Regions from separate parts of the Bacillus sp. N6 genome, predicted to be linked through region 1. Evidence: a T-box and tRNA genes for the amino acid it is inferred to sense, from the RefSeq annotation. Region 1 holds a T-box; the other holds one or more tRNA genes.
The links. The T-box of region 1 lies ahead of tyrS (tyrosine--tRNA ligase). A T-box ahead of a tRNA ligase gene usually reads a tRNA of that ligase, here a tRNA-Tyr.
Positions count from the first base shown of each region.

Region 2: it encodes a tRNA-Tyr, which carries the amino acid that the T-box ahead of tyrS (tyrosine--tRNA ligase) is inferred to sense. The anticodon was not compared.

Region 1 is NZ_CM127843.1:4,537,914-4,553,006, reverse strand. It holds gene ACUXVC_RS23470 (response regulator transcription factor) at 1-446, shown strand, start outside; gene ACUXVC_RS23465 (hypothetical protein) at 568-858, shown strand; gene ACUXVC_RS23460 (alpha/beta fold hydrolase) at 897-1,784, opposite strand; gene acuC (acetoin utilization protein AcuC) at 1,927-3,093, opposite strand; gene ACUXVC_RS23450 (acetoin utilization AcuB family protein) at 3,090-3,734, opposite strand; gene acuA (acetoin utilization protein acetyltransferase AcuA) at 3,752-4,384, opposite strand; gene acsA (acetate--CoA ligase) at 4,561-6,279, shown strand; gene ACUXVC_RS23435 (maltose acetyltransferase domain-containing protein) at 6,362-6,922, shown strand; gene ACUXVC_RS23430 (hypothetical protein) at 6,989-7,444, shown strand; gene ACUXVC_RS23425 (RNA polymerase sigma factor) at 7,425-7,970, shown strand; gene ACUXVC_RS23420 (hypothetical protein) at 7,951-8,196, shown strand; T-box leader at 8,274-8,501, shown strand; gene tyrS (tyrosine--tRNA ligase) at 8,572-9,828, shown strand; gene ACUXVC_RS23410 (hypothetical protein) at 9,956-10,084, shown strand; gene ACUXVC_RS23405 (SLATT domain-containing protein) at 10,357-10,686, shown strand; gene ACUXVC_RS23400 (hypothetical protein) at 10,815-11,594, opposite strand; gene ACUXVC_RS23395 (hypothetical protein) at 12,037-12,510, shown strand; gene rpsD (30S ribosomal protein S4) at 12,811-13,413, opposite strand; gene megL (methionine gamma-lyase) at 13,814-14,989, shown strand; gene ACUXVC_RS23380 (GAF domain-containing protein) at 15,052-15,093, opposite strand, start outside.
Region 2 is NZ_CM127843.1:525,748-540,840, forward strand. It holds rRNA gene ACUXVC_RS02680 (23S ribosomal RNA) at 1-637, shown strand, start outside; rRNA gene rrf (5S ribosomal RNA) at 739-854, shown strand; tRNA gene ACUXVC_RS02690 (tRNA-Asn) at 863-937, shown strand; tRNA gene ACUXVC_RS02695 (tRNA-Ser) at 940-1,031, shown strand; tRNA gene ACUXVC_RS02700 (tRNA-Glu) at 1,049-1,123, shown strand; tRNA gene ACUXVC_RS02705 (tRNA-Val) at 1,128-1,203, shown strand; tRNA gene ACUXVC_RS02710 (tRNA-Met) at 1,230-1,306, shown strand; tRNA gene ACUXVC_RS02715 (tRNA-Asp) at 1,310-1,385, shown strand; tRNA gene ACUXVC_RS02720 (tRNA-Phe) at 1,395-1,470, shown strand; tRNA gene ACUXVC_RS02725 (tRNA-Thr) at 1,489-1,564, shown strand; tRNA gene ACUXVC_RS02730 (tRNA-Tyr) at 1,575-1,658, shown strand; tRNA gene ACUXVC_RS02735 (tRNA-Trp) at 1,666-1,739, shown strand; tRNA gene ACUXVC_RS02740 (tRNA-His) at 1,759-1,834, shown strand; tRNA gene ACUXVC_RS02745 (tRNA-Gln) at 1,898-1,972, shown strand; tRNA gene ACUXVC_RS02750 (tRNA-Gly) at 1,978-2,052, shown strand; tRNA gene ACUXVC_RS02755 (tRNA-Cys) at 2,067-2,137, shown strand; tRNA gene ACUXVC_RS02760 (tRNA-Leu) at 2,148-2,229, shown strand; partial or broken gene ACUXVC_RS02765 (DUF3884 family protein) at 2,395-2,714, opposite strand; gene ACUXVC_RS02770 (YebC/PmpR family DNA-binding transcriptional regulator) at 3,067-3,786, shown strand; gene ACUXVC_RS02775 (NUDIX hydrolase) at 3,935-4,396, shown strand; gene ACUXVC_RS02780 (transglycosylase domain-containing protein) at 4,880-5,656, shown strand; gene ACUXVC_RS02785 (DsbA family protein) at 5,844-6,494, shown strand; tRNA gene ACUXVC_RS02790 (tRNA-Gly) at 6,610-6,683, shown strand; gene queG (tRNA epoxyqueuosine(34) reductase QueG) at 6,886-8,028, shown strand; gene ACUXVC_RS02800 (amidase domain-containing protein) at 8,073-8,960, shown strand; gene trmL (tRNA (uridine(34)/cytosine(34)/5-carboxymethylaminomethyluridine(34)-2'-O)-methyltransferase TrmL) at 9,019-9,507, shown strand; gene ACUXVC_RS02810 (sensor domain-containing protein) at 9,634-11,703, shown strand; gene ACUXVC_RS02815 (PrkA family serine protein kinase) at 12,095-13,990, shown strand; gene yhbH (sporulation protein YhbH) at 14,443-15,093, shown strand, end outside.

The DNA.
Region 1 (15,093 bases):
AAGAAGATATAGATAAAATTCGCGGACTCGGATTAGGAGCGGATGACTATATAACGAAACCGTTTAGTCCAAGCGAATTAGTTGCAAGAGTAAAAGCACATATTGCCCGTTATGAAAGATTATCAGGAAATGTAAGTAAGCAACGTGATACGTTATATATTCACGGAATTTCTATCGATCAACGAGCGAGGAAAGTTTTTATAAACAATGAAGAAGTGGCATTTACAACGAAGGAATTTGATTTATTAACATTCTTTGTAACACATCCAAACCAAGTATTAAATAAAGAACAGTTATTTGAACGCATTTGGGGATTAGATTCCGCTGGTGATTTAGCCACTGTTGTCGTCCACATTAGAAAGCTACGTGAAAAAATTGAAAGAGATCCTGCCCACCCGCAATATATTGAAACAGTATGGGGAGCTGGTTATCGTTTTAATGTGTAGGGAACCTGCCGAGTAATTGGCAGGTTTTTTGTATGTTATTCGAATGAAAAGGAAGGAATAGGTAATTTATGTTAAAATATAAAGAGAAACAAAACAGAGGAGAGCATGGGGAGCGTGCTATATGTTGGGGGATATATTAAAAGATAATAAATCAAACAAGGCTTTAAAGATTGGAACTAATATCGTACTTATCTTATTGATTATTGGTGCAATACAAATGTTTTATGACGAAGATTCTACGAATGATCATTTTGGTTGGTTCTTTTTTGCGATCTTTTGGGTAATTAAAAGCATTTCTAGCTCTAAGGTAAGTTTAAAAGATAGAGATAAAAAGTCGGTATTACTTGATGTGGGTTTAGTTGTTATTTCTTGTATTTTTTTAGTTGTTTTTAGTGTGAAATATTTCTTTTGAAAAAAGCTCATAGTCTTATAGAGGCTGTGAGCTTTTTGTCAGTGTTTAGGTTTTCTTAATAATAACGGTACTAACGATTTATAAAATGTTTGAGTAGTAGAAGTAAACTGAGTAGCTTCTTCTAAAAAAGGATAATGGTTGCTGTTTTCAAATGGAATGAAGATAGAATTACGTATCCCATCATGCATCTTGATAGAATACTGAATTGGGCACTGTACATCATATCTTCCGCATATAATAAGTGTCTTTGTTTGGATGGAAGGTAAATACTCTCTTAAATCAAATGAAGGATATTCATTGACGAAAGCATTCATCCGGCTAACGGACATTGTTTTTTTGATTGGTTTACAAAAATAAGAGTTGTAGTTTTCTGGTTTATACAATGATAATTTTGTTCTCTTAGTAGATAGTTCTTTCCGTTCTTCACTTGTAAGGTGAGGGCTTTTTAAGTTTTCGATGAGCTCTTGCATATAATGAAATTGTGAATGTTCGGGATGATAAATGCAAAATGGTGTTTCGGTATAGTTACTTGCTGCAGCTCCTACTACGGCTAATGATTGTAAGGAATTTGGATATGTAATCGTATATAAAAGTCCAAGCATACCACCTGTTGAATGGCCAGCGAAATGCCATGTTGGAAGTTGTAATGCTTCTCGTATGGCTTCCAAGTCGTGGATTGTTTCAATCATGCTTAATTCGTTTTCTGACTGGGCGGTTACAGAGCTACCAGTATCTCGTAAATTAATGAGAAATACACGATGCGTAGCAGTAAAAACATCCGCAAAGTAATCACCAGTTTCATTAAATTGTGAATAGTGATGTGTAATACAAAGCGATTCGCCATCTCCTTTTGTAAAGAGTTCAAATGTACCACGTTTCGTGTGGATCATTTGTCGTTTCCACATAATATCACTACCTTTTCTCATAAAAGTTGGGCCAGGCTGTTATGAAATGAAAATATATCGGCGCATTTCGAAATATATCAGCGATTATTAAAATATATCGACTTACCGACAGAAACCGACAATAAATAAAAGGAGGCTATTCAAAAACGAGCCTCCTTTTCGTTTAGTACAAAGATTTTGTCATATTATTCCGAATAATTTCAAGGGATTTCGCTACAGTTAATGCGTTTTTTTCTTCAATTTCTGGTTTACGGGGGATAGGTTTATACATGTTGTCTGGATCTTCCCATGTGAGGGGAAGTTCTGTTTCTGCTTGTCCTTTCCAAGCTTCAATCCATTCTGGAGGGAGATAACCTGAGATGTTTTGGATGTTGTTCATTTCGAGCCAAATGAGTGCCCAAGCTCTTGGAACGACGCGCCAATGGTCATAGCCACCACCGCCGACAGCGATCCAGCGACCGTCGCAATATTCATTAGCAATTTCACGAGCGAGTTTCGGTATTTCGCGGTAAATATTCATGGTCGCACAAAGGTGTGTAAGTGGGTCGTAGTAATGTGCATCAGCACCATTTTGCGTTAAAATAATATCCGGTTTAAAGTACGCTGCAACTTCTTTTACAACAGTTCGATATGATTCTAAGAACGATTCATCTTCTGTAAAAGCATCGAGTGGAACGTTAAAAGAATAACTATAACCATTACCTTGTCCACGTTCGTTTACAGCACCAGTTCCAGGGAATAAATAGCGACCAGTTTCATGTAATGAAATGGTGCATACGTTAGGGTCATCATAAAATGACCACTGTACACCATCACCGTGATGAGCGTCTGTATCAATATATAGGACGCGTAAACCGTATTTCTTCTGAATATACTTCATTGCGATAGAACTGTCGTTATAAATACAAAAGCCAGATGCTTTACCACGGAAGCCATGATGTAAGCCGCCTCCTAAGTTAAGCGCGTGTTTTACTTTTCCGGAAAGAACAGCATCGACAGCTGTTAATGTGCCACCAACGAGCAATGCGCTTGCTTCGTGCATATTTGGAAACATCGGTGTATCTTCTGTTCCAAGTCCATATGTCATCGCAATTGATTTTTCTAAATTTCCTTCTCCAGCACGTTTTACCGCATTTATGTACTCCTCTGTATGAACGTAGGCAATCTCTTCATCTGTAGCCATCCGTGGTGAGATGATTTGAGAGGGAGAGATGAAACCGCCCTTTTGTAATAAATCATACGTAAGTGTGACGCGCAGTTGGTTAAAAGGATGATCAGGGCTAAATGAATAGCCCCGAAAGTCATCCGAATAAATAAACGCGCTACTCATGCTTGCATCCCCATGATGTTTGGCCATAATACGCGGTAGCCTTCTGCTTCAAGTGCATCAATCACTTTTAGAGGATTCATCGTTTGAATGCGGAAAACGAGTACTTTATCATTCTCGTCTTTTGCTGGATAGACGAGAACGCTCACGATATTTATTTGTAAATCACTAAAAATAGCAACGACTTTTCCAAGAATACCAGGTTCGTTTTTTACTTGAATTTCAATTTGCGAACTCGGTTGATGTGCTCCTGTTAATTTTACTAACGTGTGTAATACTGTAGATTCAGAAATGATTCCAACTAACTTCCCGGCCTTTGTAACAGGAAGGCAGCCAATTTTATTTTCAAAAAATAAAGTAGCAATTTCCTCAACGAAATCGAGAGGGTGGCAAGTCATTACAGGATGTTTCATAATAAGTTCAAGCGGTTGCTGTAGCATATCGAGTGAAACTTGTTCATCTAGAATAGACGGACTTGCATCTCTTACATCCCGATCAGAAATAATGCCTACGACGTGATTATTTTGATCGACAATTGGAATGTGCCGAATGCCTTTCGTGCGAATCGTTCGGATTGCTGTTTCGATTGTATCGTTTGGATGTAGTGTAACTACATTTTGATTCATAATTTCTTCTACAATCATTCCAGTTGCCCCCTTTATTAATACATAAAACGATTGTGAAAACGTAGACGATCAAAAGCTTGAATAGAATCCGTATCAACGCGTTTACCGATGCGGACCATTAAACAGTTGGCGGGATGTGAACAAATTTCAGGATCGTCTGTAGCCATCCATTGTAACCCGCCGGCATTCATCATCTTTTCCATTACTTTTCGGTATTCCCACACATTCAATCCTGTTTGTTTCAAATCCCAGTGCCAATAATATTCAGTCGTCAATATAATGTAATCTTCCATATAATCGTCCATCATAGAAACCTCTAGTAAGTTCTTTCCGACAGAACTCCCGCGGAAGGCTGGGACTACTTCTATTGCCCCAAGCTCAATTAAGTTTTCCATTTTTCCTTCTGACCATCGTTCAAGTGGATCAGGATATAAATATGTAACATATCCAACAATCATTTGGTCATGTCTAGCAATAATGAGTCGAGCTTCTGGTAATTTAGAAATTTCGACAATTGCTTTATATTGCTGTTCAGCAGGACGAAATGCAACTAAATCTGGATGAAATTCATACATTTCAAGATTATGTGTAGAGACAGGACCTTCAATAATTAAAGTGCCTTTCGCTGTTTTTAAGTTTCTAGCATTGTATATTTTTTTATGAATCAATGTATTGCTCACCACCTTGAGGGTTTGTGAATCTATTAATATCGTACTTTATAATATATGCGATGTGAATCGAATTTTGTCATTAAAAATTTGTCTAAAAATCAACAAATATACTGAAAATTTTAAATAATATCATTATAATAGATAATAGAATACATAGGAGGGGGATGTAAAGTATGAAAGTAGAAACGCTTCCTGTCATTAAAGGAGAAAATAATTTGCCGAATTATGATGAGGCATACGCGAATTTTAACTGGGAAGAGGTTAATAAAAACTTTACTTGGAATGAAACAGGCCGAGTAAATATGGCGTATGAGGCAATTGATAAGCATGCGAAATCCGATCGAAAGAATAAAGTAGCTCTTTATTATCAAGATGGATCGCGAAAAGAGAAATATACATTTAAGGAAATGAAGGATTTTTCTAATAAAGCAGGGAATGTCCTGAAAAATTATGGCGATGTAGAAAAAGGCGATCGCGTTTTTATTTTTATGCCACGTTCTCCAGAGTTATATTTCGCACTTTTAGGTGCAGTGAAATTAGGAGCAATTGTTGGACCGTTATTTGAAGCATTTATGGAAGGTGCGGTTCGCGATCGTTTAGAAGATAGTGAAGCGAAGGTGTTAATTACAACGCCTGAGTTATTAGAGCGTGTACCATTAAATGATTTACCTGCTTTAAAAACAGTTTTCCTTGTTGGAGATAATGTAGAAGAAGGCGGTAAAACGGTAGCGTTCAATCCTTTATTTGAACAAGCTTCAAAAGAATTACATATTGAATGGTTAGGCCGTGAAGATGGTTTAATTCTTCACTATACGTCTGGTTCTACTGGTAAGCCAAAGGGTGTGCTTCATGCGCAAAATGCAATGGTTCAGCACTATCAAACGGCGAAATGGGTATTAGATTTAAAAGAAGATGACGTATATTGGTGCACAGCTGACCCGGGCTGGGTAACGGGAACTGCTTACGGTATTTTCGCACCGTGGTTAGTTGGAGCGTCAAATGTTATTTTAGGTGGACGCTTTAGTCCAGAAGCTTGGTATGAAGCACTGCAAGATTACGGTGTGACGGTTTGGTACAGCGCACCAACAGCGTTCCGTATGTTAATGGGAGCTGGACAAGACGCAATTAAAAAATACGACTTATCACAAGTTCGTCACGTATTAAGCGTTGGTGAGCCGTTAAATCCAGAAGTAATTCGCTGGGGTATGAATGCATTTGGACTTCGTATTCATGATACGTGGTGGATGACAGAAACAGGTGGACAAGTTATTTGTAACTACCCTTGTATGGAAATTCGCCCAGGCTCAATGGGTAAACCAATTCCAGGTGTGAAAGCAGCGATTGTTGATAATGAAGGAAATGAAGTTCCTCCATACACAATGGGTAACTTAGCAATTGCGAAAGGTTGGCCATCTATGATGCGTGCAATCTGGAATAACCAGCAAAAGTATGAATCTTATTTCATGCCGGGAGATTGGTACGTATCAGGTGACTCTGCCTATATGGATGAAGATGGATACTTCTGGTTCCAAGGACGTATTGACGATGTAATTATGACTTCAGGTGAGCGCGTTGGTCCGTTTGAAGTAGAAAGTAAATTAATCGAGCATGCTGCTGTTGCAGAAGCAGGTGTAATTGGTATTCCTGATCCAGTGCGCGGCGAAATTATTAAAGCATTTATCGCACTTCGAGCAGGATACGAACCATCTGATGAATTAAAAGAAGAAATTCGTCAATTTGTAAAGAAAGGCCTAGCAGCTCATGCAGCGCCAAGGCAAATTGAATTTAGAGATAAATTACCGAAAACGAGAAGTGGTAAAATTATGCGCCGCGTATTAAAAGCGTGGGAGTTAAATTTACCAACAGGTGACTTATCAACGATGGAAGATTAAGAGAGGAAGGTCTGAACGAAAAATGTTCAGGCCTTTTTTTATGTTATTATTAACTTATATATATAAGTTAAAGGGGGGGAGTATGATGAAAACAGAAAAAGAAAAGATGATACTAGGAGAAATGTACATACCGGCTGATCCAGTTTTAGTACAAGAAAGAGAGCAAGCACGTATATTAACGAGAAAATTAAATGATACGCCAGAAGAGCAATTGAAAGAGCGTAGCGAAATCGTAAAAGAATTATTTGGAACGACAGGAGATAATATTCATCTTGAATCTTCTTTTAGATGTGATTACGGTTATAACATTCACGTTGGCGAAAATTTTTACGCGAACTTTGACTGTACGATTTTAGACGTATGCCCGGTAACAATCGGAGTGAACTGTATGTTAGCTCCAGGTGTTCACATTTATACAGCAACACACCCGCTTGATCCAGTAGAGCGCATAAGCGGATCAGAATACGGAAAACCAGTTACAATTGGCGATAACGTATGGATTGGCGGAAGAGCAATTATTAATCCAGGTGTAACAATTGGAGACAATGCGGTGATCGCATCTGGTGCTGTCGTAACGAGAGATGTACCTAATAATGTAGTAGTTGGCGGGAATCCCGCAAAGATTATAAAAAAATTAAAATAATATTTGAACGAAGTGTCTTCCTCGTCTGTATACATTTGTGAAAGAATAGATGAGGGAGGCTTTTTTATGTCTAATAAATTACTTCTTGCTTTTGCTTTAATTGGAATTATAGTTGTATTTTCTTGTGGTCTTTTCTTACCGATACCAATTGGATATAGAGTATCAATGCTTACAGCTGGAGCTATAATGGGTGTTCTGTTTTCAATAATTATTCCATTTGATAGAAAACATATAGTACGGAAAAATGGATATAAAATTGATTTTACAAAAACAAAAGTGTATTTTCGCTGGAATGTATTTGATACTATTTCTGTCTGCCTTGCGTTGTATGCATGCATATGTGTGCAAGCGTTAAATATTTTAGTTGCAATGGGATTTACGATTCAAAACCCATATGTGCAATTTTTTACAAATCAATCACAATTGTGGATTTTTATTGCGATTGCATATTTAATTTCCCGTATTTCATTAACGTTAAAAGGAATAAAGGAGATCAAAAATCATGGCGCAGATTGGGATTGAGGAGGAGCTCATGCTTGCTTATCAAAGTGGAGATAAACAAGCGGGAGAAAGACTATATATTTTAATCAAACCAGCGCTATACACATTTTTATATCGATTTAACCGAGATGAACAATTAAGTATCGATCTTGTGCAAGATACGTTTTTGACGCTAGAGCGTAAGAAACATATGTATGAAATTGAAAAAGGTAAAATAAAAACGTATTTATTTCAAATTGGTTATCGTCTTATGATTAATAAATTGAATAGGAGAAAAAAGTGGCGTACGCTTTTGCCATTTTTAGTGCCGATTCCGGAAAAAGAATTTTCTCACGAAGATCGGCTCACAGTAAGAGAAGCAATTTTGAAAGTTCCAGAAGAGCAAAGAGCGGTCCTAATCCTTTCTTATTATCATGATATGCAGCAAAAAGAAATTGCAGAAATATTAAACATTCCGATTGGAACAGTGAAATCGAGACTTCATAATGGAATAAAGAAATTGAAACAATTGCTGGAGGTGGATGAAATTGAGCGAAAATCCCTTTAAGAGTGAATATAAGTTAAAGCAACATTTAGATAGTGATCATGTAGAAATACCAGACTTTCCAAAAACGGTAAGTCGATTCGATCGATTAATCGGGTTTCTTGGTTCCCCGGCGAAAGATCCTGTGGAGGCGACCATTGGAAATGATTTATCGGTTGTATTTCATGTATCGTTGTTAGTTGGGGTTCCAATTCTTTCTCTTATTACGATACTCTTTATGGCGTTGTAAAGGATTGGAAAGAAGAGAAATTCCACCTCTATTTGACACGCCTATATAAATGATGGTATAAAGAAAAGTATATGAATAATTGAGCGTGGAAAGGGAGAAGTAGTGATCATTTCCCTGTTTTAGAGAGCTGATGGTCGGTGAAAATCAGCACATAGATGATCGCGAATTACGCCCCTAGAGCATCTTTTTTCGATTGAATTGTATTCAAAAGGGAAAAGACGGTGCTAAGCCGTTATGTAAATAAGGTGGTAGGCTTTTTTGCCTGCAACTAGGGTGGTAACGCGATAATCAAAATCGTCCCTTATTTGAAGGGGCGATTTTTTTATGTTTTCAACCTTCACGCCAGTAATGAACTTAAAGGAGAGTATGTAGGATATGGGTATTTTACAAGATCTTGAATTTCGCGGTCTAATTAATCAGCAAACAGATGCTGAGGGCCTTGAGCAATTATTAGAAAAAGAAAGCGTTAAATTATACTGTGGTTTCGATCCGACAGCAGATAGCTTACACATCGGTCATATGTTACCAGTATTAATGTTACGTCGTTTCCAATTAGCTGGTCACCAACCAATCGCACTTGTTGGCGGTGGTACTGGTATGATCGGTGACCCAAGTGGTAAAAAAGCAGAGCGTACATTAAATACGAAAGATACAGTTGCTTACTACACAGAAAGCATTAAAAACCAACTTTCAAACTTCTTAGAGTTCGAAAACGTGGACAACCCAGCAACGATGGCTAACAACTATGACTGGCTTGGTAACTTAGATGTAATTTCATTCTTACGCGATATCGGTAAAAACTTCGGTTTAAACTATATGTTAGCAAAAGATACAGTAGCATCTCGTTTAGAAACTGGTATTTCATTCACTGAGTTCAGTTACATGATTTTACAATCATATGACTTCTTAAACTTATACCAACAACATAATTGTCGCCTACAAATCGGTGGTAGTGACCAATGGGGTAACATTACAGCTGGTCTTGAATTAATCCGTAAATCAGAGGAAGATGCGAAAGCATTCGGTTTAACAATTCCACTTGTTACTAAATCTGACGGTACGAAGTTTGGTAAAACAGAAGGCGGAGCAATTTGGTTAGACCCAGAGAAAACAACTCCTTACGAGTTCTACCAATTCTGGATTAACACAGATGACCGCGATGTTGTTAAATACTTAAAATACTTCACATTCTTATCTCATGAAGAAATTCTTGAGCTTGAAAAGCAAGTAGCTGAAGCGCCAGAAAAACGTGCAGCACAAAAAGCATTAGGTTCTGAAATGACAAAACTTGTTCACGGCGAAGAAGCATTAGAGCAAGCGATTAAAATCTCAGCTGCATTATTCAGCGGTTCTGTAGCAGAACTAACTGCAAGCGAAATCGAGCAAGGATTCAAAGACGTACCATCTGTAGAACGTACTGCAGAAGATACAGTATTAATCGACCTACTTGTAGAAAGCAAAATCTCTCCATCAAAACGTCAAGCACGTGAAGATGTAACGAACGGCGCAATCTACGTAAACGGTGAGCGTACACAAGCATTAGACTACGTTGTAACAGAAAACGACCGCATCGAAGGTAAATTCACAATCATTCGCCGCGGTAAGAAGAAATATTTCTTAATTCGTTACTAATAAATAAAAAGCTTTGAGGAATTTCCTCAAAGCTTTTTTGTTTTAATCTCCTTTTCGAGTTCATACGGAAATCACATGTAAGCGGTATGATAAACGTATAACAATTAGAAAGGAGTGGTAAAACGAAATGTCACTAGAAGCGTTGATTATTTTTTCTTTGCTAAATGCGGGTCAACTTGCAGAGAATTCGAAGGTTGATATACATAAAGAGCAGAAAGATGCTTATGTATATGTTCAAAAAGAGGAAAATAAATAACTTTATTTTATATATAAATAAAAGGCTGTTTGAAAAACTGTTTAGTTAATTCAAACAGTTTTTTTATTGAAATACAATGAAGGTCATGAATCAGATAATCAGTTTCTTATTTAGGCAATTATCAATAAAAGTAATGCTTAGTCTTACTATCATAAATATAAAACAATTGGTTAATTGGAGACATAGAAAAATTATTTTTAAGCTATGTTTTAAAAGTTCGTGAAGATACTTGTAGTATTTCTAATAATCAATGATCATTAACATTCTTTACTATGTTTTTAGGGGTTAAGAGTTACAAAGAACGTGCTAGTAATTTTGAAAATAACTATCAACAATTAAATGTGTTATTAAATAAACTACAACGGTTAGAGGATGATCCGAGTTCAATTAATCAACTGAAATTAAAGGAACTTCACCGAGATTATGAAAAGTTAATTTTGGAAAAAGAAAATCATATTAGTATTGATTACATGACATGCAAACCAGATCATGAAAAGAAATATAAAGATGAAATAAGAAGATATGTGTGGCGAGAAAGGTTTCAAAGATTTATTGTGTTTTGTTTACCTTTAATATTATTGATCATATTTATGAATAAGTGAAACTTAAAGCATTCCTTATGGAGTGCTTTTTATTATGCGGAAATTACATAGGTAGTATGAATTAAATCATCGTCACTTCGAATAAAGGAAAAGCACCCACAATGGATGCTCTTTCAGATATGTTAATTTTATTTTGAAGGGTTGTTTCTTGTTTTCATTTTTGAGTATTTTAAATATACCTTTGATGAAAAGTCGCATACGTAAAAGGTTCCGTCTTCCTCTTTATATTTTTCATAGAATACACTTCTTTTATCATCGATAATAAAATTGTGTATTAATTGTAACTCTTTTATTTTTTCTTCGTTTAAGTTTTCTACAAGATATTGTGTTTTATGTCTATCTCTCAGTTGCTGATTTAAATATTTATAAAAGAAGCTCATAAATAAAGGGATAAAGATAGCGATTAATACAAAAGTATTTTTTGAAGTTTGAAAGAGATTACCATCAATTTTGATATTAAAGAGGGCCCAATAAATGAACATAAAATTAATCATGTTAAGTAGGCCAACATATCTAGTGATTCTACAGAATAAACTATTTTTATTAGGTTTAATGAAGGGGAGGGTGGTTGTTATTATTAAAAGTATTAAAAATAACAAAGAAAATAAGAGCGTACTCACTTGATATAATGTTTTTAAAATGAAAGAATAGTCAATTGGTACACTAGGTATAAAAAATTTAAAATAAAGTGCAGGAAGAATAAATACACATATTGCAGCAATGACTATATCTTGCCAAAACATAAAAATATCCATCTGTTTACGTTTAGTTTTGTTCATAAATAATTGATCGAATTCATTGGTAGTGGAAGATTCCATATAGAATGAACCGAATCCCTTGATAAGTCCCCACACCCCTACAGCTGCACCTGTAATTTTAGCTATATCAGCAATTTCAGTAAATGACATATAACTTATATATCCTCCTTTAAGAATTTAGGTTTAATATTCCAACTTAACCATTATATCAAAATTTAATAATATATTTCTCCAATAAGCTATTTATGTAACGTATTATTTTATAAAGGTATTGAAGGCACTAAAATATCCTTAGATAGTTATGAATTACCAATTTCTTATTTTTGAAATTTTTAATTTATTTTAGATGCTGGAGATCCAGTAGAAAAGATCAGTCGTGAGAAAATCCTAGAGGAACATGATAGAAAGGTTGTTTTTGAGGATGGTGAGTAAAGAGTCTAAAGAAAGAGCGTTGCGAGATAATTCACCTAGTGAAGAGCGGAAGTAAGTGAATTAGATGGGCATGATGCAAAAGGGGAAAAATAAGAAATAGTTCTTATATAGTAATAATCTTATATGGTAAGATTTATTTACAACATAAGGGGGAAACAAAGTGAATATAGCATTAATTATTACATCAATTATTTCGTTAGTTACACTAATTGTATCGATTTATAACGCTAGAACCTTAAATGAAAACAAGGAAAAAGATCGTAGGATAGGTGTAGAATTATCTGAGAAAAGAAGAATGCAAAATGATTTATTCGAACACATTACAAAAGTTCTTGATTTGGGTAGAAGATGTAGCGTGGAAACTGATGAAAAAGAAAAGCAAAAAATGAAATTTGAATTGTTAGATCACAAAATATTTATTTGGATTAACTTAGATAGACAAAATAAATTTACAAAAGATTTAAAAGAAAACTGTAATGGATATATTACTTGGTGTGCTGATTTTTTAAGTACATCGGATGAAGAGAAAAAAATGCATTATCAGAGAGCTTCTGAGCAAAATAAAAAATATATATGGGTGCTAATTGATAAATACATTGAGGAAGAAAATATATTAATAGAAGGATTAATGTAGTCACATTCAAAGGAGTGTGGCTTTTATTGTATTTTTGATGTGAGGAAAGCTTTAATAAAATTCCTACATAAACAAAACTTTATATTGAGAAGGGAAGGGCATGAATAATATAGGTAATTAAAGTATAGTAATTAATTTATTCATTTTCTTATTCTGTTTACACCGAACCATTTCTATACACGTACCAGCTTTTTTATTTTAGCTTTAATTATATGCGTTGTATAAAATAAAAAAAGCCCAGGCCCCTTGATAAACAAGGTTCCTAAGGCTTTTAATACGACTCTTTTCAGAGTACCGAGATTAACGAGAGTAGAACTCTACGATTAATGCTTCGTTGATTTCAGCTGGTAACTCAGCACGCTCAGCGTGACGAGTGTAAGTAGCTTCTAATTTGTCAGCATCGAAAGTTAAGTATTCTGGTACGAAGTTGTTAACTTCGATCGCTTCTTTAACAACAACAAGGCTGTTAGATTTTTCGCGAACGCTGATAGTTTGACCAGGTTTTACACGGTAAGATGGGATATCTACGCGAGCGCCATCAACCATGATGTGACCGTGGTTTACTAATTGGCGAGCTGCACGACGAGTGCGAGCTAAGCCCATACGGTAAACTAAGTTGTCAAGACGAGCTTCAAGAAGGATCATGAAGTTTTCGCCGTGCTTACCAGGCATTTTACCTGCTTGGTCAAATGTGCGACGGAATTGACGCTCAGTCATGCCGTACATGTGACGAAGTTTTTGTTTCTCTTGTAATTGTAAACCGTATTCTGAAAGTTTCTTACGTTGGTTAGGACCGTGAGGACCTGGTGCGTAAGGGCGTTTTTCTAATTCTTTTCCTGTGCCGCTTAGAGAGATTCCAAGACGACGAGACAGTTTCCAAGCTGGACCTGTATAACGAGCCATAGTTGACTCCTCCTTTAAAAATGTTTTTATTTACGTAAAATAAAAACAGACGTAATCGATATTTACGGGCATTTTGTTTTCATGTACCTTCGCTCCAGCAGCAGGGAGTTACGAGATACACCTCCGTAGAGGAACAAAATACAAACGATAAACTCACATTACAAGGCTGCCTTTTTATTTTACACAAACGCTATTATATCTTTTACCCAGAGTTTCGTCAAGCGAGTACGTTTTTGTTTTATGCATATAAATTTTGGAAATTAATATAAGAAGGAATTTAAAACAATATAAAAGAAGAGATAGAAACACAAATAAAACGCTTACATAAAATGTAGTAAAAACGTTCATCAGTTTTTTACTGGTGAATATGCGGTAATAAAAACATAAAGGGGATGTTTTTATGAAAAAGAAGCATATGGAGACAGCGTTAATTCATCACGGTTATACACCTGAGGAACATAAAGGAAGTTTAACACCACCTTTATTTCAAACCTCTACGTTTACATTTGAGACTGCGCAGCAAGGAGAGGCGAGTTTTGCGGGAGTGGATCCATCTTATATTTACTCAAGGCTTGGAAATCCGACTGTGAAATTATTTGAAGAACGTATGGCGGTGTTAGAAGGAGGAGAAGAAGCACTTGCCTTCGGATCTGGTATGGCAGCTATTTCAGCAACTTTAATCGGTTTTTTAAAGGCTGGAGATCATATTATTTGTTCAAATGGATTATATGGGTGTACGTACGGTTTTTTAGAAGTGTTAGAAGAAAAATTTATGATTACGCATTCGTTTTGTGAGATGGAGACAGAGGTTGATATTGAAAATAAAATTCGTCCAAATACAAAGCTTATTTTCGTTGAAACACCGATTAATCCGACAATGAAATTAATCGATTTAAAACAAGTTATTCAGGTTGCGAAGCAAAATGGTTTACTTGTCATTGTTGATAATACGTTTTGTTCACCTTATTTACAAAGACCGCTTGAGCTTGGCTGTGACGCTGTTGTGCATAGTGCGACAAAATATATTGGTGGCCATGGTGACGTTGTAGCGGGTGTAACAATTTGTAAAACGAAAGCGTTAGCTGAAAAGATTCGCCCGATGCGAAAAGATATCGGCGGCATTATGGCGCCGTTTGATGCGTGGTTATTATTACGCGGGTTAAAGACGTTAGCGGTAAGAATGGATCGTCATTGTGATAATGCAGAAAAAATTGTATCGTTCTTAAGAAAACATGATGCGGTAGAAGGTGTTTGGTATCCAGAAGGGGAATTAGCATCTCGTCAAATGAAGCGCGGGGGCGGTGTTATTTCTTTTTCAGTAAAAGGCGGAAAAGAAGAGACGCAAGCATTTATTAATGACCTCCACTTTATTACAATTGCGGTGAGTTTAGGAGATACAGAAACGTTAATTCAGCATCCAGCAACGATGACGCACGCTGCGATTCCAGCTGAACTAAGAAAAGAAATGGGCATTTTCGATAATTTAATACGCTTATCGGTTGGTTTAGAATCTTGGGAGGATATCGTTTCTGATTTAGAGCAAGCATTAAAGAAAATATCTACTGTTAATCAATAAAAAAAGAGTGAGCTATCGGTTTTGTACAGGACGTACTAAATCGATAACTCGCTCTTTTCTTTTTACATATGTTTTAGGAGTGTTTCCACAAACTTTTCTAAATA
Region 2 (15,093 bases), 1.3 Mb from region 1:
CCTAAAGTGTAACGGAGGCGCCCAAAGGTTCCCTCAGAATGGTTGGAAATCATTCGTAGAGTGCAAAGGCATAAGGGAGCTTGACTGCGAGACCTACAAGTCGAGCAGGGACGAAAGTCGGGCTTAGTGATCCGGTGGTTCCGCATGGAAGGGCCATCGCTCAACGGATAAAAGCTACCCCGGGGATAACAGGCTTATCTCCCCCAAGAGTCCACATCGACGGGGAGGTTTGGCACCTCGATGTCGGCTCATCGCATCCTGGGGCTGTAGTCGGTCCCAAGGGTTGGGCTGTTCGCCCATTAAAGCGGTACGCGAGCTGGGTTCAGAACGTCGTGAGACAGTTCGGTCCCTATCCGTCGTGGGCGTAGGAAATTTGAGAGGAGCTGTCCTTAGTACGAGAGGACCGGGATGGACGCACCGCTGGTGTACCAGTTGTTCTGCCAAGGGCATAGCTGGGTAGCTATGTGCGGAAGGGATAAGTGCTGAAAGCATCTAAGCATGAAGCCCCCCTCAAGATGAGATTTCCCATAGCGTAAGCTAGTAAGATCCCTGAAAGATGATCAGGTTGATAGGTTCGAGGTGGAAGCATGGTGACATGTGGAGCTGACGAATACTAATAGATCGAGGACTTAACCATATAATATGTAGCAAATGTTATCTAGTTTTGAGAGAATATAAAAAACTTGTTGACTTTTAAAGTAAATAAGTTATAATAATGATTGTCTCAAAAGAATAATGTCTGGTAATGATGGCAGAGAGGTCACACCCGTTCCCATACCGAACACGGAAGTTAAGCTCTCTAGCGCCGATGGTAGTTGGGACCTTGTCCCTGTGAGAGTAGGACGTTGCCAGGCAATATTATTCCGCAGTAGCTCAGCGGTAGAGCTATCGGCTGTTAACCGATCGGTCGTAGGTTCGATTCCTACCTGCGGAGCCATTGGAGAGCTGTCCGAGTTGGCCGAAGGAGCACGATTGGAAATCGTGTATACGTCACAAGCGTATCAAGGGTTCGAATCCCTTGCTCTCCGCCATAGGATTTATAATATTTGGCCCGTTGGTCAAGTGGTTAAGACACCGCCCTTTCACGGCGGTAACACGGGTTCGAATCCCGTACGGGTCACCACTTTGGAGGATTAGCTCAGCTGGGAGAGCACCTGCCTTACAAGCAGGGGGTCGGCGGTTCGATCCCGTCATCCTCCACCATATAAATTTTATATGAATAGTATTATCGCGGGGTGGAGCAGCACGGTAGCTCGTCGGGCTCATAACCCGAAGGTCGCAGGTTCAAATCCTGTCCCCGCAACCAAATGGTCCCGTGGTGTAGTGGTTAACATGCCTGCCTGTCACGCAGGAGATCGCCGGTTCGACCCCGGTCGGGACCGCCATTTTAATAAGGCTCGGTAGCTCAGTCGGTAGAGCAGAGGACTGAAAATCCTCGTGTCGGCGGTTCGATTCCGTCCCGAGCCACCATTTATTTCAATAAAATACGCCGGCTTAGCTCAATTGGTAGAGCAACTGACTTGTAATCAGTAGGTTGGGGGTTCAAGTCCTCTAGCCGGCACCATGTAAGTTTCGGAGGGGTAGCGAAGTGGCTAAACGCGGCGGACTGTAAATCCGCTCCTTCGGGTTCGGCAGTTCGAATCTGCCCCCCTCCACCATTTACATAGGGGCATAGTTTAAAGGTAGAACTGAGGTCTCCAAAACCTCCAGTGTGGGTTCGATTCCTACTGCCCCTGCCAAATATATTTACACAACATGGCGGTTGTGGCGAAGTGGTTAACGCACCGGATTGTGGCTCCGGCATTCGTGGGTTCGATTCCCATCAGTCGCCCCATTTTTATTTTAAAAATTACAAATAATTTAATTGATACTTACATATAATTAAGTAAGAATTCGATGGGCTATAGCCAAGCGGTAAGGCAACGGACTTTGACTCCGTCATGCGCTGGTTCGAATCCAGCTAGCCCAGCCATTTTTGCGGAAGTAGTTCAGTGGTAGAATACAACCTTGCCAAGGTTGGGGTCGCGGGTTCGAATCCCGTCTTCCGCTCCAATAAAATTTAATATGGCGGCATAGCCAAGTGGTAAGGCAGAGGTCTGCAAAACCTTTATCACCGGTTCAAATCCGGTTGCCGCCTTTTCTTTTGTGCCGATGTGGCGGAATTGGCAGACGCGCACGACTCAAAATCGTGTTCCTTCGGGAGTGTCGGTTCGACCCCGACCATCGGTATCATGAACGTCGTAAAAAAACTCTATACAATTAGTATAGAGTTTTTTTGTTTTCTTTTCTTTTCATTACATGACAAAATAAGCACAAAAAGTGTACGGTGAGTAAACTGTGAAACATTAAAAGGATAAAAACAAACATTCAATTTTATCCTTTTAATTGCGGTATTTAGAGAGAATTTCTCCACCCTGGTGACATGAAGTTAAATCCGACACCACCAGTAGATATTAGTACATTATCAACGGTTAAGTTTGTAATTTCTAAAAACTTCTTTTTAAACTCTTCTCTGTTGTACTTATACATTGTTGAGTGGCACGCCCACATTTGCGTTGAAGTACTTAACCAGTTCCCTAATTCCTTCAATTCAGGAAACGCCTCAAATTGGATTGGTTCATCTCATTTCATGAATCTTACTTGATAGATAGTTGGGTTTAACTTTTCTCCTATTCCTTTAAAAGCATGTGATTTTTTTCATTTGAATGTGTCATAATTCTCCCTTCATCTTTTCTTCAAATTTTTTCCTATTTTTATTATACAACAATAGAAAGTAATTATAGGAATATTATGGAAATAGGTATTAGCAATATAAAAAGACTCTAACAGAAATGTTAGAGTCTTTTTTGTTAAATTATATTATGTGATGCTAAAATTCGTAATAAACTTAGGAATTCATGTATAATATAACTTGTCGAAAGAACAAAATGATAGTGATTTATATTATGTCTGTAATATGAATCAAAAATGAACTTTTTATATTTCTTTTAAAAATGTGTTGAACACACATTATATTTCATATTAATATTTTTATGTAGATTTAAAACGAGAAAGAGAGTGGAAAGTATGGGCCGTAAATGGAACAATATTAAAGACAAAAAAGCATCAAAAGATGCAAATACAAGCCGTATATACGCGAAATTTGGACGTGAAATTTATGTGGCAGCAAAACAAGGCGAGCCAGATCCAGAATCAAACCAAGCGCTTAGAGTCGTATTAGAACGTGCGAAAACATACAATGTACCAAGAACAATTATTGATCGTGCAGTTGAAAAAGCAAAAGGCGGTTCAGAGGAAAATTATGACGAGCTTCGTTATGAAGGATTTGGACCAAATGGAGCTATGGTTATTGTAGATACACTTACAAATAACGTAAACCGTACTGCAGCAGATGTACGAGCTGCATTTAGCAAAAACAGTGGTAACATGGGTGTAAACGGTTCTGTAGCTTACATGTTTGATGCGACAGCTGTTATCGGCCTTGAAGGTAAAACATCAGATGAAGTTCTTGAAATTTTAATGGAAGCAGATGTAGATGCACGTGACATTCTAGAAGAAGAAGATGCTGTTATCGTGTATGCTGAACCAGATCAATTCCATTCAGTACAATCTGCACTTAAAGGTGCTGGTGTTGAAGAATTTACAGTTGCAGAATTAACAATGCTTGCACAAAGTGATGTTACACTTCCTGAAGATGCTCAAGTACAATTTGAGAAAATGGTTGATGCATTAGAAGATTTAGAAGATGTACAACAAGTTTACCACAACGTAGACTTAGGAGAGTAATACGATGAAAGCCCCTGTTCGTTTAACGAATAGGGGCTTTTTTTTATGAAGTTAATTAAGGTGATGAATTATTAAAGGTATTTTGGTGTAGATAGGGAATATGCTTATAGGGATATATGAAATAACCATTATTTCTAGGAGGCTTAGTATGGAACATAAGACACCAAAGCATATAGTTGCCGTAGCGGGTTATTTAACAAATGAGAAAAATGAAGTGTTATTAACAAAGGTACACTGGCGAGCTGATACGTGGGAAATGCCAGGAGGACAGGTAGAAGAAGGAGAAGCACTTGATCAAGCTGTCTGTAGGGAAATAAAAGAGGAAACAGGCTTAACGGTGAAGCCCATCGGAATTACAGGGGTTTATTATAATGCCTCTATGCATATTCTAGCTGTTGTTTTTAAAGTAGCATATGTGAGTGGCGAAATAAAAATTCAACCTGAAGAAATACAAGAGGCTAAATTTGTTGATTTAAATGAAGAGAACATAGATGAGTATATAACGCGTCCTCATATGAAATCCAGAACGCTTGATGCGATGAGAGCAACACATTGTATTCCATATGAAACGTGGGAAGTACAGCCATATAATTTAATAGGAAGATTGTAAAGAAAAGAGTAGCTGATTTGAGATACATTCAAATCACTACTCTTTTTTGTATACTGTTTAAGAAAAAGGTAAAAATAATAATAGTGTTAGTATTGATTTATAGAACGTTTGTTCTTTATAATATATATGTTATATACATTAAGATTACTAGATAGTCAAAAGTATATATATTTGTAGATGATATAATTAAAGTGTAAAGTGAAAATATAATAGCCTTAAGGCTTACTCTGTTATTGGTTATTCGTGATTGAATATAATCTATATTCAATATTTCAGATGAATAGTAGATAAAAAAGGTCTGTGATACAATACTTTTTTACCCCGCTATTTGCCGGGAACGTGATTGGTGAGGGCTGATTAAAGTTTCACTTTATACCTTACAATGATGTAAGGTACGTGTAAGAGAAATCGATGGGATATTTTTTTACAACAATGTATTCTTAAAGTAAGAGTTATATGCTGTGTGGAAAAGAGGTGTTCAAGATGAAAGAACGAGTATTATCTAGGGTGAACTATCATCAAAAAGTTGCATTAAATCCAATGACTAAACTTTTTTATAAAGCCATTATATTATTATTATTGTTAAGTTGTACGTTATTATTCATTGGAAATGTAATGATTGAGAAAAGTGACATTAGTAAATTACATGTACCGGCTAATTTAGAGGTGCCAGAATCATTAACACATGCATTTATTGCGACAGAAGATAAAAGATTTTATCATCATAACGGTTTAGATTATATAGCAATTATTAGGGCCTCTGTTGAGAATATAAAGGCTGGTGGTGTCGTGCAAGGAGGAAGCACGATTACACAGCAGCTATCTAAAAATGCTTTTTTAACGAATGAGCGTACATTTTCTCGTAAGTGGAAAGAGATTTTTTATACGAAAAAAATTGAACGCACATTTACGAAGGATGAAATTTTAAAATTATATGTAAGTAACATTTATTATGGTGAAGGAGCATGGGGAATTGAAAAAGCAGCAAACCTTTACTTCGGTAAAAAGGTGAACCAATTAACGTTGGCTGAAAGTGCAATGATGGCTGCTGTAGTAAAAGCACCTGCTTATTACTCACCTGCCCAAAATTATGATAAAGCAGTAGAGAGACGAAATGTCGTTTTGAGACTAATGGAGAAAGAAGGCTATATAAGCCATGATGAGTATGTTCAAGCAGTTAGTGAGAAATTAGTAATTCGTCATGATATAAAAATAGAGCAGTCGATGTTAAATAGTGCGCGTAAAAAAGCAGTAAGTTAAGAGAAGTTCCTAAAGAGGAGCTTCTTTTTTTGAATAAATTGTGACAAATTGTGACACAATATCGTCACAATTATTGTGTTTTTGTAATTTATGTGAGCGTGTTCATTGCGTGACGTATATAAGTGTTGATATTATGTGTATTGTGTACAATGCTGTATACAGAATATGAAATTAAAGAGGAATGTATATGAAATCAAATAAACTCATGGCTCTTGGTATAGTTTTTTCTATCGCAGTATTGATTGTAATTGGAACAATTGCGTATAGCATCATAAATGACAAAAAAGATAAAGGGAATGAGATGTTTGCTTATTCTACGCAACAATCTTTAGGGAAAGATGATGCTCCAGTTAAGGTAGTTGAATTTGGAGACTTTAAATGTCCTGCTTGTCGTACTTGGGATGTAACAGTATTACCTCGATTAAAAGAAGAGTATATTGATAAAGGCAAAGTGCAGTTATATTTTATTAACTTCCCATTTATCGGAAAAGACTCGGATTTAGGTGCAGCAGCTGGTGAAGCAATTTATAAACAAGATAAAGATTCATTCTGGATTTTCTATGATGAGATTTATCAAAATCAAAAGAAAGATACGGAAGAATGGATTACAGAAGATTTGCTTCTTAGCATTGTGAAAGAGAAACTTCCAAAAGTTGATGTAGAGCAATTTAAGAAAGATTTACACAGTAAAGAAATTACAGAAAAAGTACGTAAAGATTCAGATCGTGCTCAAAAATTAAAAGTTCAAGGTGCTCCTTCAGTATATGTAAACGGAAATCTTGCAAACCCTGATTTCGATAGTATGAAGAAGGCCATTGATAAAGAATTGAAAAAGTGATGAGGTCTCTCATCACTTTTTCGACTTTTTTCGATAAAATTCTTGCCTCTATTTTTTTAACATGCTATACTACTTTACATAAGTTATTCTAATATCTTATATGTAATTCATATTTGCGGGTGTAGTTTAGTGGTAAAACAAGAGCCTTCCAAGCTCTGGTCGAGAGTTCGATTCTCTTCACCCGCTCCAAATTTTATTAAATGTTTTTCTATAAATTGTGATCAACGCAGTGTTTCGTTTCCGAGATAAACGAGGCATTGCGTTTTTTAATGTTTGAAAAATATAATTACATGCGAAAATAGAAGTAAATAATAGTATTCCCAAAGTGAATTACTAACCAATAAAGTCGTTACATAAGGGATGATGGATTCATCTGAGGAGGCGATTAAGAGTGGATTTTGAACAATTAAAGCAAGATGTAATTGCGTATAGTAAAACAATTGGCATAGATAAAATAGGCTTTGCGAGTGCTTCTCCTTTTGAGGAATTAAAGCAGCGCTTAATCCAGCAACAACAATTAAATTATCAATCTGGATTTGAAGAGCCTGATATAGAGAAGAGAACGAATCCGCAACTTTTATTACCGGGTGCTAAATCAATTATTGCGATTGCTTTAGCATATCCTTCAAAATTAAAAAATGCACCATTAAGTAAGCGTGGAGAACGCCGTGGAATTTTTTGCCGTGCTTCTTGGGGACAAGATTATCATCTTGTTTTACGAGATCGTTTGCAAAAATTAGAAGCATATTTAATTGAAAAACTTCCAGATATAGAAGTGAAGTCCATGGTTGATACAGGTGAATTAAGTGATCGAGCTGTATCAGAGCGTGCAGGCATTGGCTGGAGTGGGAAAAACTGTGCTATTATTACACCTGAATTCGGTTCGTACGTATACTTAGGGGAAATGATTACAAATGTTCCATTCCCGCCAGATAAGCCGATAGAAGATCAATGCGGGGATTGTACGAAATGTATCGATATTTGTCCTACAGGTGCTTTAATACAGGGGGGACAGTTAGATTCGAAGAAGTGTATTGCGTTTTTAACACAGACGAAAGGATTCCTACCTGAAGAATATCGCGATAAAATAGGAAATCGTATATATGGATGTGATACGTGTCAGACTGTTTGCCCGAAAAACAAAGGAATGGATTTTCATAATCATCCTGAGATGGAGCCGGATCCTGAGCTAGTTAAACCATTATTAACGCCACTTTTAACAATTAGTAATCGTGATTTTAAAGAGAAATATGGGATTATGTCAGGGTCATGGAGAGGGAAAAAGCCACTGCAAAGAAATGCGATTTTAGCATTAGCACATTTTAAAGAAGCATCGGCAATTCCTGATTTAATTGGTGTTATGAAAGATGACCCAAGACCGGTATTGCGCGGAACGGCAGCATGGGCACTTGGGAAAATTGGGGGAGATGGAGTAGGCGAAGCGATTGAGAAAGCGATGGAACGTGAGAAAGATGAAGAAGTACTTCATGAAATGAATCGCGGGCTTGAATTGTTAGCACAGAAAAAAGAGTAGATAATATTTCCCTTTTTCATATTGTAATATGGGAGGGAAACGAAATGGCTGTAAAAATGAATATTGAAAAGCAAGTACAACAGTTTTTAGCATATATCACAGAGAAACGAACAGACATGGATGGTATTGCTGAGGATTTACCACAAATGGCACAGAGAAAGAAACAATTGTTTCAAAGGCGTAGTGCACATATAGTGAAAGCAACTGCGGATGTTTCTTTCATTAGGCAATTAAATAGTAATGACCATCAAGAAATTGATTATCAAATACATTTTAAATATTTAATTAAGCATAAAGAATTATTTTATATTGAAGAGGAACAATTAAAACGAAGAGTTTGTTTAAATAATAGTCGGATTATAAGCGATTATGATATTGAAGTGTCAGAAGAAATTAGAATGGGTGAGACATTAGAAAGGGAAATTACGAAAGAGAAGTACGGTTCTTATCAATATAATCGTTTAGAGGCAGTGAAATATGCAGAGCGTTGGTGGGATGACCGAAATCCTATGTATCGTAATTTCCCTGATAATTGTACGAATTTCATTTCTCAATGTCTTCATACTGGAGAAGTACCTATGAACGGATATCCTAATATTCGTAAAGGATGGTGGCAAAGGGAGAATCAGTGGAGTTGGAGCTGGGCTGTTGCACATTCTTTTTATTGGTATTTGTCAGGTGCTACAACAGGACTTCGAGCAGAGGCGGTAGAGAGGCCAGAAGAACTTATTCTTGGAGATGTTATTGCTTATGATTTCGAGGATGACGGAAGATGGAATCATACGACGATTGTAGTAGCAAAAGATGCAGATGGTATGCCGCTTGTAAATGCACATTCAGCGAATAGCCGTCGACGTTATTGGAACTATGAAGACTCTAGTAAATATACACCACAAATGAAATATAAATTCTTTCATATTATTAATGGGTAGAGATTTTTCGCTCAAGTGGTATAATACGTAGTAGACAAAAAACAGAGGTGAATATCGCGTGGGAGTACATGTTGTTTTATATCAGCCAGAAATTCCAGCAAATACAGGAAATATTGCTCGTACTTGTGCAGCAACTGGAACAGAATTACATTTGATTAGACCGCTTGGATTTTCAACGGATGATAAAATGTTAAAGCGTGCCGGATTAGATTATTGGCAGCACGTGAAAATTACGTATTATGATTCAATTGAAGAATTTTATGAAAAAAATAAAGATGGTGAATTCTTCTATTTAACGAAGTATGGCGAGAAAGCTCATACAGCGTTTGACTATAGCAAGCGCGAGAAGGATTACTATTTTGTATTTGGAAGAGAAACAAACGGCTTACCAGCTAATGTAATCGAAGAAAACTTTGATCATTGTTTACGTATTCCAATGACAGATAAAGTACGTTCATTAAATTTATCTAATACAGCAGCAATTTTAATTTATGAAGCATTCCGTCAACAAAATTACCCTGGATTAGATTTAGAAATCGTTTATTAAAAGTCGCCATATGGCGACTTTTTTTTATAAAATAAAATAATATGTAATCATACATTTAAAAGAGAGGACATAATCATATAGAATGGGATATATGATTAAAAATAGATAAGACGGGTTGAGATAAATATGAAGGAAGAATATAGTAATCAAAATACCTTTTTAAGTATGATAGATATGGATTTAATTAGACAAGGGTTATTACATGCTATTCAAGATTTAGTATTTATATTGAAAGTTATTGATGATGAAACGTTTAAATATATGTATGTGAATAAAATAGGAATGGATTATGCTAGGTTAAGCGAAGAGTGCTATGGAAAAACTTTTGCAGAAGTATTACCAAAAGATATAGCGGGGATATTGCAAAGGCAATATGAAAAAGTAGTGAGAGAAGCAAAAGCACACACTTTTTGTGATGTAGTCAAATTACCAAAAGGTGAGATACATTATGAATCTTCACTTAATCCTGTCTGCGATGAAGAAGGAATATGTCAATTTGTTATTTGTATTACAAGAGATATTACAGCTCAAATTGAGGAGAAGACAGAGATAGAGGAAAAACAAATGTTATTTAAGTCGTTACTGGAATATAATAATGACTCAATTATATCTATAGATTCTATAGGGAGAGTTACATATGCAAACCCGGCAACGTATGAAATATTTGGATACCGGTATGAGGAATTAAATAATAAATTTATTTTTGAATTTATTAATAAAGAATATGAAAAAGATTTTCAAATTATATTTAAGGGATCGATGCAAGGAAAAGCAAAACAAATTGTTTCAAAGAAATATGTTCATAAAGAAGGGTACGAGCTATATATTTCTTTGAGAACTATCCCGATTATTGTGAACGGTGAAATTGTTGGAGTGTATATTGTTACGAGAGATGTTACAAGGCAAGTATTAAACGAAATGCGAACAGAATATTTAGCTTACTATGACCAGTTAACGGGATTAATGAATAGAATTTCATGTGCAAATAAGTTAAATACTTTTTTAAATGAGAGTATAAATTTTGCGCTTGTATTTATAGATTTAGATGAGTTTCATCGTATTAATGATACATTTGGTCATAAAGAGGGAGATAAAGTATTACAAAAAGTTACAGAATGTTTAAGCAATCTAAAAATAGAAGGTATGCACTTATTTAGAGAACACGATGATCAATTTGTTATGTTAATAGAAAATATAACGAAAGAATGTGTAGAGGAAGTTGCAAAAAGCATACTGAAAAATATTAGTGAATATTTTGTAATCGAAGAAGAAGATGTATATTTAAGTGCGTCAATTGGAATTGTAATGGCTCCAGCAGATGGAGAAGATGAAAAAATACTATTTCAGAGGGTCGATGCTGCTTTAGAAAAAGCAAAAGAAAAAGGAAAAGGACATTATCATTTTTATTGTAGTGGATTAGACTGTGAGCGTGAACAAAGGTTTATAATAGAAAACCAGTTACATCGTGCTATAGAAAAAAATGAATTTTTCTTATATTATCAGCCACAAATTAATATTGAGACGAAAAAAATAGCTAGTATGGAAGCTTTAATAAGGTGGGAGAATAAGGAATTAGGATTTGTTTCTCCAAACCAATTTATTCCGTTGGCAGAAAGAACAGGATTTATTATTAAGCTCGATGAATGGGTAGTAAATCAAGTGTGTCAGCAACTGCGCGAATGGTTAAATAAAGGATATGAAGTGGTCCCAATCGCAGTTAATATTTCAGCTAGACACTTTCGCTCTATTACATTAATAGAGATGATTACACGGGCTTTAAATAAGTACAATGTACCAGCTCATTTATTAGCGATAGAGGTTACAGAAGGAGCTCTTATACATAAAGATATATCGAAGAGAGTGTTACTACAATTAAAAGAACAAAATTTAAAGATTCATTTAGATGATTTTGGAACAGGCTATTCATCTTTAAGTTACTTAAAAACATATCCAATTGATACTTTAAAAATTGATCGTTCTTTTATGGAAGGTATACATATAGATGAACGTGATACGAATATTACAGCTGCAATTATTCATTTAGCTCATACTTTAGAATTGAATGTAATTGCAGAGGGAGTAGAAAAAAAGGAGCAAATACAGTTTTTGAAAGAAAAGAATGTGAAGCTTGTACAAGGTTATTATTATAGCCGACCACTATCCAAATATGATATGGAAAATATGTATTATAAATAATGCATAAAAAATGATGTGCTAAAAGCACATCATTTTTTATGTGTACCTGGTTTGTCATTGTAACCGGATGTAAAAATAGCTGTAAGAAATGTGAGTGATACACCTAAAATTAATAATAATTTCATACTAATATCCTCCTTACTTTTTTCGGTTCACGAGTTTTATTTATTACCCAAAATGTATGTAAGGTTCTTAGAAGAAAAGAATTTATTTATAATGAATAGCAGTGTAAAAACGTTAATACCTATATTATACAGAATTTTCTTTGAATTTTGGAGAGAATTTTAGCGTGCTATTATATATTTCGTTTTGATTTAAAGAATGTTTAAGGACATCCTAGCATACCTTTTATAATAATCCGATTGAACAAGGAGATGGGGGAGGAGCTATAATGGATATTCTAAAAAAGATTGAACAGCATCGAGCAGCAGAAGAACGTTTACAATGGGAAGGTACGTTTGCGGAGTATTTGGAGCTTGTGAAAGAAAGACCATGGGTGGCTCAAACAGCACACTCTCGCATTTACAATATGATAAAAGATGCCGGAATTGAAGAAGTTGATGGTAGAAGAAAGTATAACTTCTTTAGTAATCAGCTCTTTGGATTAGAGGATGCTCTAGAACGTCTTGTAGAGGAATATTTTCATCCATCTGCAAAACGATTAGATGTTAGAAAAAGAATTTTATTATTAATGGGTCCTGTTAGTGGAGGGAAATCAACGTTAGTTACGATGTTGAAACGAGGATTAGAAACATATTCAAGAACAGATCGCGGAGCAATTTTTGCAATTAAAGGATGCCCAATGCATGAGGATCCACTGCATTTAATTCCACATCATTTACGAGATGATTTCTTTGATGAGTATGGAGTTAGAATTGAAGGGAATTTATCACCACTAAATGTCATGCGTTTAGAGCAAGAATACGGATCAAGAATTGAGGATGTAGTTGTAGAGCGTATTTTCTTCTCTGAAGATCGCCGTACAGGGATTGGTACATTTAGCCCGTCTGATCCAAAATCACAGGATATTGCAGATTTAACAGGTAGTCTGGACTTTTCTACGATTGCAGAATATGGTTCAGAATCAGATCCGCGTGCGTATCGATTTGATGGAGAATTAAATAAGGCAAACCGAGGAATGATGGAGTTCCAAGAGATGTTAAAATGCGATGAGAAGTTTTTATGGCACTTATTATCGCTTACACAAGAAGGGAATTTCAAAGCGGGAAGATTTGCGCTTATTTCAGCAGATGAATTAATTGTAGCGCATACGAATGAAACAGAGTATCGCTCATTTATAGCAAATAAGAAAAATGAAGCATTACACTCAAGAATTATTGTAATGCCAGTTCCTTATAATTTACGAGTAAGTGAAGAAGAACATATTTATGAAAAAATGATTCGTGAAAGTGATGTGTCGAATGTTCACATTGCACCACATACACTTCGCGTTGCAGCAATGTTCACTATTTTAACTCGTTTAAAAGATCCGAAGCGTCCGGATATTGATTTAATTAAAAAGATGCGTTTGTATGATGGAGAAACGGTAGAAGGTTATAATGCGATTGATGTAGAAGAATTACAACGCGAATATCAAGATGAAGGTATGAAGGGTATTGATCCTCGTTATGTCATTAACCGAATTTCGTCTACAATCATTCGAAAAGAGGTACCATCTATTAACGCGTTAGATGTACTTAGATCTTTAAAAGATGGGCTGGATCAGCATCCATCGATTAGTAATGAAGACCGTGAACGTTATATGAATTTCATCTCATTAGCGAGAAAAGAATACGATGAAATCGCGAAGAAAGAAGTACAAAAAGCGTTTGTTTATTCATATGAAGAATCAGCTAAGACGCTTATGGATAATTACTTAGATAACGTCGAGGCGTACTGCAATAAATCGAAATTACGTGATCCGTTAACAGGGGAAGAAATGAGTCCAGATGAAAAATTAATGCGCTCAATTGAAGAGCAAATTGGAATTTCAGAAAATGCTAAGAAAGCATTCCGTGAAGAGATTTTAATTCGCATTTCTGCTTATGCCCGTAAAGGAAAACGCTTTGATTATAATTCACATGAACGTCTTCGTGAAGCGATTCAGAAAAAACTATTTGCTGATTTAAAAGATATAGTAAAAATTACAACATCAACGAAAACACCGGACGAAAATCAGCTTAAGAAAATCAATGATGTTGTTGCGCGTTTAATTGATGAGCATGGCTATAATTCTTCTTCAGCAAATGAATTACTACGCTATGTAGGTAGCTTGTTAAACCGATAGTTTGATAACAAAACGCTGTCTCTTGTATTTTGCGGGACAGCGTTTTATTATCCGTTCATATGTGTGTAAAGTGTCATACCTTGTCCAAATGTAATAAATTAAGATGCAATTTCATGAATTTATTGTCAATTATTTTTACAATATGCATATGATAGAGTAACCAACCATTCATACGAAAAAAGCCAACACAATACAATATGTTGCAAAGTAAAAATGTGTGCAACAATGCATTGTGTTTCTTTCTTATCAGTGGCTGAATATTTCTTTCTATTATGTGAGTGGCAAAATTTTGTTTAGGATGCTCGGGGTATTGTATGAAAAACGTTATAAATGTTTATGGGATGATTTTCTATGGGCAGTTACCTTTCAAATATTCTAGCTTGCACATTACAGAACAAAATTTGTAGCTTGCTGTTCATACAGGAAGACAATTACAGTAAGGAGGGAAAGGAATGGGCGAAGAAAATCAACCAAATTATACGATTTCACAGGAAAACTGGTCCCTCCATCGCAAAGGATATGACGACCAACAGCGCCATCAAGAAAAAGTACAAGAGGCAATTAAGAATAATTTACCCGATCTTGTAACAGAAGAAAGTATAGTTATGTCTAATGGCAAGGATGTTGTAAAAATACCAATTCGTTCTCTAGATGAATATAAGATTAGATACAATTATGATAAAAATAAACATGTAGGGCAAGGAAACGGTGACAGCAAAGTTGGTGATGTCGTTGCGAGAGATGGATCAGGTGGTCAAAAACAAAAAGGGCCAGGAAAAGGGCAAGGAGCAGGAGATGCAGCTGGGGAAGATTACTATGAAGCTGAAGTCTCTATTTTAGAATTAGAGCAAGCGTTTTTCAGAGAGTTAGAGCTGCCTAATTTAAAGAGAAAAGAAATAGATGAAAACCGGATTGAACATGTTGAATTTAATGACATTAGAAAAACAGGATTATGGGGAAATATCGATAAGAAACGAACAATGATATCCGCATATAAACGAAATGCGATGCGTGGTAAAGCATCTTTCCATCCAATTCATCAAGAAGATTTAAAGTTCCGTACTTGGAATGAAGTATTAAAGCCAGATTCAAAGGCTGTTGTC